Regions from separate parts of the Comamonas guangdongensis genome, predicted to be linked through region 1. Evidence: riboswitches for the same ligand, from Rfam matches in the RefSeq annotation. Region 1 holds a riboswitch; each other region holds the start of a gene.

Region 1 (2,263 bases):
CTCCACCCTCTCGGGCGGAGAGAAGCAGCGCGTGCTGATGGCCCGGGCACTGGCACAGCAGGCGCCGCTGCTGGTGCTGGACGAGCCGACCAACCACCTCGATGTGCGCCACCAGTTCGAGTTGATGAACCTGATTCGCGACCTGGGCCTGACAACCCTGGCTGCGCTGCACGAACTGCCGCTGGCGGCGCACTATTGTGATCGGCTCTACCTGCTCAAGAATGGACATCTGGTCGCGCAGGGGGCCCCCGCCGAGGTGCTGACGCCGGAGACCATTGCCGATGTCTATGGCGTCAAGGCTCAGGTACGGCCTAGCCGGCGCACGGGCAAGCCGCTGATTGAGTTCCTGCCGGATGAAATGCTCTGAACCGGAATCGATTGCCCCCACCAAGGGCTGATAGAATTTCTGCGCGCCTTGATGGCGCTTCGTTTCGGAAGGTGCTTGCTTTAAGAGCGAGTGAAACGGGAACAAGGTCTGATCCAAAGATCAGGAAGCCTTGGCTGCCCCCGCAACGGTAAGCAGGACAACACACTCACGCAAGTCGCAGCAGCGCTTGCAGCCACTGGAGACGACTCAAGCGCGCTTCGCCACGCATGAGTCTTCTGGGAAGGCGAGTTGTGCATTCGCACATGAATGACCTGTGAGCCCGGAGACCGGCCCGCCGATAACTCACACCCGCCCCTGGGCGGGTTTTGCCACAACTGTCTGCGGGGTGCGGATGGCCGCCAGATTGCTATAGCTTCCGCCCTTCGGGGCCGGGACTTTGTGCGCGCAGCTTTCCCATCAGGCAGTTCCGCCTTTTGTCGAAATGCGCTACACCACAACCCGTCTCTTCGCGTCCAACTCCTCACTCAAGAACCCACCTTTTGCGCTTCGCGCCGTGCAGCTGGCGCTGCTATGGCCTGCAGCCTCAATGGCGCAACAAACTCTGCCTGAAGTGACAGTGCAGGAAACACGCCAAGCGGAAGGCAGACTCGAAACCGATCGCCCGGCCACCTCGGCCACGCATGTCGATGTGCGCATTCTGAACCTACCTGCCAGCGTCAGCGGCGTATCGACCGAGCAAATGCAGGAGCGCGCCGACTATGGCGTCGTGGAGGCCGTGACGCGCACCGTGGGCCTGTCGGCCTCGGGCGAGCCCGGCAATGGTGGCCTGTCGTTCTCGAGCCGCGGCTTCGCGGGCCCGAATTCTGTGGGCGTGGCCGAGGACGGCATCATGCTGGGCGTGGCGGCCGGCACCATCGCCTATCCCAACAGCAGCTGGGGCTATGAGCGCCTTGACGTCCTGCGCGGCCCGGCATCGCTGATGTACGGTAGCGGCACCATGGGCGCCACCGTCAATGCCGTGCGCAAGCAGCCCGACCGCGAGCCCTCGACCGAGTTGCTGCTGAGCGCCGGCAGCCGTGGCACGGTGCGTGCGGGCCTGGGCAGCACCGGCGCCATCGGCGATACGCTGAGCTACCGCCTGGATGTCTATGGCGAGCGCTCCGACGGTGAACGCCCGCTCGACAACTCAAAAAGCGGAAAACTGATGAGTGCGCTGCGCTGGACGCCGCGCAGCGACCTCACCGTCGATCTGACGGCGGACATCAGCAACCAGGCCCCATCGCGCTACTACGGAACACCTACGGTGGACGGACGCGTGGTGCGCGAGCTGCGCAACATGAACTACAACGTGAGCGACAGCGACCTCCATTTTCAGGATCGCCGCTTCAAGGCCAAGGCCGAGTGGCGGGTGAACGACCTGGTCACGGTACGCAACGAGCTCTACCACTTCAGTGCCGATCGCCACTGGAAGAACATCGAGGGTTACGACTACAGCCCGGGCGCGGGCACGGTGAATCGCTACGACTATCTGGAAATCGGCCACGCGGTGCAGCAAAACGGCAATCGCATGGCGCTGGAGCTCAAGCCCGCCAACCACCGGATCGCCATGGGCTGGGATGCCTCGCAGGCCAATTTCCGCAGCTACAGCAATTCACCCTACACCGGTGATTCCACCGTGTCGGCCTTCAACCCGGTCAATGGCTACTGGGACAGCCCCGATCCCTATCTGCCTCGCACCGCTTCGCAACTCAAGCAGAACGCGCTGTTCATCGAGGATGCCTGGAAGATCAGCGAGCAATGGCTGCTGATGGGCGGCATCCGCCGCGACTGGTATGAATTCTCGCGCCTGGATCTGATCAGCAGTGCCGCATTCGACAAGAATCTGAACGGCACCTCATGGCGCCTGGGTCTCACACGCAAGCTGACGGAGAGCTC
Region 2 (2,263 bases), on a different contig from region 1:
ATAGTCGCTGGAAACATCGACCTTCTGCTCCAGCCGCTCGGCCCCCGCCAGCACCGTGCCCAGCATGGTACGGATCTCGTTGTCCCATTTGTACTCGAGCTGGGTGGTGTTGAAATGGCTGTCGCCATAGGGCGAGCCAAAATTCCTCTGCTCGTCGCGCGACTGGCCCACGGAGACATAGGTGGTCCAGTCGGCTAGCACCTTGCCGGTGAGCTTGAGCTTGGCCACCCGGGTCTTCAGGTCGGAATAGGGATTGGAGCCAAGGCCCGAGTCCGTATGCACGCGGCCCTCGGACTGCAGGAAATTCGTGTCCACGCGCCAGTCGCTGTTGAGCGCATAGCCCAGACCCAGATTCACCGAGGTCTGGTCAAAGCCGTCGCGGTCGGGGTTGTAGGTATAGGGGCCGGCCTTGGGGTTGGTTGCCGAGAAGCCGTGGTCCACCAGGCGGTTCAGGCCAATCTGGTAGCCGAACCCGCCCTGCGCACCGCGCAGCCCTGCCGACGCCGCCTTGTAGCCGTTCTCGCCGGCGGTCACCGAGGCATTGCCGAGGAAGGGCTTGCCGGCATCCGCACCGCGCTTGGTGAAGACCTGGATCACACCGCCTATCGCTTCGCTGCCATAGAGTGCGGATGCCGGACCTTTGACCACTTCGATGCGCTCTATCATCTCCAGCGGCAGGTTCTCCAGCACCGGGGCCGCCATGGTGGCCGAGCCATAGCGCACGCCGTCGATCAGCAGCAGCGTCTGGGTGCTGGCCGTGCCACGCAGAAACACGCTTTGCGCCGCACCGCGGCCGCCGTTGCTGGACAGCTGCACTCCTCCGGCCAGACGCTGCAGCAGCTCGGCCGCCGAGCGTACCGGAGCCATGGACTCGATCTGTTCCTGGGAGATCACGGCCACATCGGCCAGGGTCTCGTCGACCGAGATGGCGGAGCGCGTGGCCGTGACCACGGTTTCGGCCATGCGCTGTTCGCCGGCAACCACAGACTGCGCCCGGGCCGTGACGGAACACAGCGTCATGGCGGCAGCGGCCGCCCAGGTCAGAAGTGCGGAAAAAGCTGCGGCCATGGGCAGGCCGCCCGGGTGCAGGGAACTGGAGCTATGCATAAAAATTCTTGAACCGTTGACACTGGCGTCCCCGCCAGATGCGACCCCCACCAGAAGCTCTCGCAAGCCCTGGCACATCTTTGGCCGGTATCCAGACTGATGCACTCACTGCCAGGCCTTCCCAAAGCGCTATGCGCTTCAGTGGCTGCGGTAGACAGCTTGGTTCTTCACCTGTGCACTCACTGTTGCGGGGGCAGTACATGCTGAGTCCGCGGGAACGCAGACCTCCATGTTTCCCGTTTAACTGCTGCGTCAGAACAACGCCGCGAGCACCAAAACCCTCTATTTTAGCGATGCCGCATACTTGCTCCTCCGCCTGCAGATGCAGGGCGCCATTTCGACCGATAGTCCCCAGCCGTGTTGTTCCACTCTCCGCTTCTGCAGCTGCTGGCCAGCTTCTCCTGGCAGGAACTGCGCCAGCATCCCTGGCGCACGGCGACGGCCCTGCTCGCCATCATGCTGGGCGTGGCCCTGGGCTTTGCGGTGCATGTAATCAACCAGTCGGCTCTGGACGAGTTCTCGCGCGCGGTGCGCAGCGTCAACGGCCAACCCGATCTGCAGCTGCACGCCATGCAGGACGGCTTGCCGCTGGAGCTTTATGCGCAGGTGGCACGGACCCGGGGCGTGGCGGCCGCCGTTCCCTGGCTCGAGACCACGGTGCTGCTGCCCGCAGCGGACGCCGACCGCCCTGCGCCAGACGCAGATGCCCGCACTACTCAGGGCGCGGCCCGGGGCACGGCGCTGCGCGTGCTGGGCAGCGATGCCACCAAGCTCGCGCCCGTGGCGCCGGCCCTGATGCCACAGCTGTTTGCGGGCAGCGACCGGCTCGATCTGTTCGCGCCCGATGCGGTCTTCCTCAACGCCGCGGCGCTGCAGGCCCTGCAGCTGAGCCCCGAACGGGCGTCCAACACCGCAATGCACTGGCTGCTCAACGGCCGGCTGCAGACCCTGCGCATCGCCGGCACGGTAGCGGCCACGGGCGCTCCCGTGGCCGTCATGGACATCGCCGCCCTGCAGGAAAAGCTGCAGCGCTTTCAACAACTGGACCGGATCGATCTGCTGCTGGCCGACAACGCAGCACGCAGCCAGGTGGCGGCGGAGCTGCGCGCCCTGCCCGCGTGGCAGAGCCAGATACTGATCCAGCAGCCCGGCGACG
Region 3 (2,263 bases), on a different contig from region 1:
TTGGCCTGCCAGTTCAGGCCTAGTGCACTCATCTTGTAGATGCTGCGATCATCGGCCATGGGCGCCGTCTTGGAGACGGTGGCGTCGTAGCCCGCATTCATATAGCTGCTCAGCGCCGTGGCTTCCACGCGCTGGTTGGGCGTGATCTGATAGCCGATGCGGCCATTGAAAGCATTGTTGCGGTAGCCATCGGCGTCGGGGTTGAAGCCGGGCACGGTCCTGGCATCGAAGCCGTTGCTGCTGGCATGCGAGGCGCCCAGGCTGTAGTCCCAGCCGTTCTGGCCGCCGCTGATGCCGGTCTGCGCCTTCACCGTGCCGCGGCTGCCCCAGCCCAGGCCCACATAGGGAGTGGGTTTGCCCTCGCCCTTCTTGGTGAAGATTTGCACCACGCCGCCAATCGCATCCGAACCGTAGACCGCTGCCGCGGGGCCGCGCAGCACTTCGATGCGGTCGATCGCTTCCAGCGGAATGTCCTGCCACGAGGCGCCCCCCGTGGACTGGGAGTCAATGCGCACACCATCGATATACACAGCCGTAAAGCGAGTCTCGGCACCGCGCAGATAGACGCTGGTGTTGGAGCCTACGCCGCCCGTGCGCACCATCTGTACGCCGGGCAGGCGCGCCAGCACATCGGCCACGCCCGCCGCGCCGGCGGTTTCGATGGTTTGACGATCCACGATGGACATGTCGGCCACCAGATCCGACAGGGGCTGCTCGATGCGGTTGGCAGTCACCACGGTCTCGCCCAGGGCCAGAGCGAGCTGCTGGGCCTGTGCGGCGCAGGCCATGCAAACCAGCGCCGCGGCCAGCCCGGTGGAACGAAGAGCGAAAGAGGCGCGCGCGCCCGAAACCGTCTGTGCATCGGCGCACAGAGGCGAATATTGCGAACTCATGGAAAGCAAACAACGAAGACGCCCCCGCCAGCCTACCCGCCGACGATGGGCAACACATGCGAGCAAAAAAGCTGGCACACCACTGTTGGCCGGTATCCGGGCTAGGCGAATCGTCCTCTTGCCAGCCTTCCCAGCGCGCAGACGCCAGTGGCTATGGAAGGAAGAGGCGGGTGCGCAGGCACTCCATTCGCCGACCGTTGCGGGGGCAGCGCAGGCTCGGTGCGCCCGTGAATCGGCGGACACCTCCCTGCTTCCCGTTGAACTGGGGCCGCAGAAAAGCGGCTCCGAGCACCAACAGCGGCGCATTGTAATGAGTTAATACAGCGCTTCATCCTCCATTCGGAGGAATCGGGTGACGATTTCTTACGTTAAAAATGTCCTTGGCGCAGATACGACATGCGCGGGGCGCTACGATTTTGGGAGAAATCAGACGCTTTTCCGACTAAGGTTCTCAGGCAGCCCACCCGGCGGCACCGAGACTGCGGATTTGCCTGCACATTAATGCCCATCCACAGACTGCAAGACCTACAATGGCAGAGTCTATGACCCCCCAGCCTTCTCTTGATCTCATTGCCGAGCGCGTGGAGCGTCTGCTGGTTCGCCACGAGGAACTGCAGCGCACCAATGCCTTGCTCTCCGACCAGGTCGCCGCCCTGACCCAGGAGCGCGATCTGCTGCGCCTGCGTCTTCAGGCTGCGCGCGCACGCGTGGATGCACTGATCGAGCGCCTGCCCGCCAACCAGGGAGAGTGACCTCCGTCCCCTCCCATCACCAGACCCCGCCACAGACGCCCATGAAGCAGATCGATGTGCAAATCATGCAGCAAAGCTATGTGCTGACCTGCCCCGATGGTCAAGAAGAACGCGTGCAGGAAGCCGTGCGCCGCGTGGACGAGGCCATGACCCGCATTCGCGACAGCGGCAAGGTCCGATCGCGCGAGCGCGTGGCGGTGCTGGCGGCACTCAACATGGCTTTTGACGTACTCGATCGCGACGCCCAGCAAGCCCATATGGCCAGCGCCCAGGCCGAAATGCAGGCCCTGATGCAGGAGCAGCAGGCCCGGCAGCAGCCCGCCGAGGAAGTCAGCGAAACGGTCAGGGCCGAGCAGCAGCGCCAGCAGGAGCTGGCCGAGCAGCTGGTGCTCAGGCTGGACCAGGCGCTGGAGAGCGATGCCCGGCTGCTCTGAGAATTGTGAAAGTCTGAAAACATAGGAACAAAGCGGTTTTGCTGTCTGGACCTCGGCAATCACCGGTAGAATAAAACCGTCTGCAAATCTGCCGGTTTTTATATTTCCTTGAACCAATGCTCCACGAGCACGGGCTTGGTACATCACCTATTGAGCGTGATCGTCTCGCGTCAGATGAACCCAA

The links. A riboswitch is a leader RNA that binds a small molecule or an ion and turns the genes downstream of it on or off. The one in region 1 is predicted to bind cobalamin.
Region 2: linked by a shared signal. The riboswitch ahead of AB6724_RS00925 (TonB-dependent receptor domain-containing protein) and the one ahead of AB6724_RS12620 (TonB-dependent receptor) in region 1 are both predicted to bind cobalamin.
Region 3: linked by a shared signal. The riboswitch ahead of AB6724_RS16485 (TonB-dependent receptor domain-containing protein) and the one ahead of AB6724_RS12620 (TonB-dependent receptor) in region 1 are both predicted to bind cobalamin.

Annotation. Positions count from the first base shown of each region.
Region 1 covers NZ_JBFYGN010000013.1:16,215-18,477, forward strand. The annotation lists gene AB6724_RS12615 (ABC transporter ATP-binding protein) at 1-367, shown strand, start outside; cobalamin riboswitch at 420-677, shown strand; gene AB6724_RS12620 (TonB-dependent receptor) at 939-2,263, shown strand, end outside.
Region 2 covers NZ_JBFYGN010000001.1:205,299-207,561, reverse strand. The annotation lists gene AB6724_RS00925 (TonB-dependent receptor domain-containing protein) at 1-1,107, opposite strand, end outside; cobalamin riboswitch at 1,173-1,399, opposite strand; gene AB6724_RS00920 (FtsX-like permease family protein) at 1,465-2,263, shown strand, end outside.
Region 3 covers NZ_JBFYGN010000021.1:22,589-24,851, forward strand. The annotation lists gene AB6724_RS16485 (TonB-dependent receptor domain-containing protein) at 1-893, opposite strand, end outside; cobalamin riboswitch at 964-1,204, opposite strand; gene AB6724_RS16490 (DUF904 domain-containing protein) at 1,436-1,645, shown strand; gene AB6724_RS16495 (cell division protein ZapA) at 1,687-2,079, shown strand.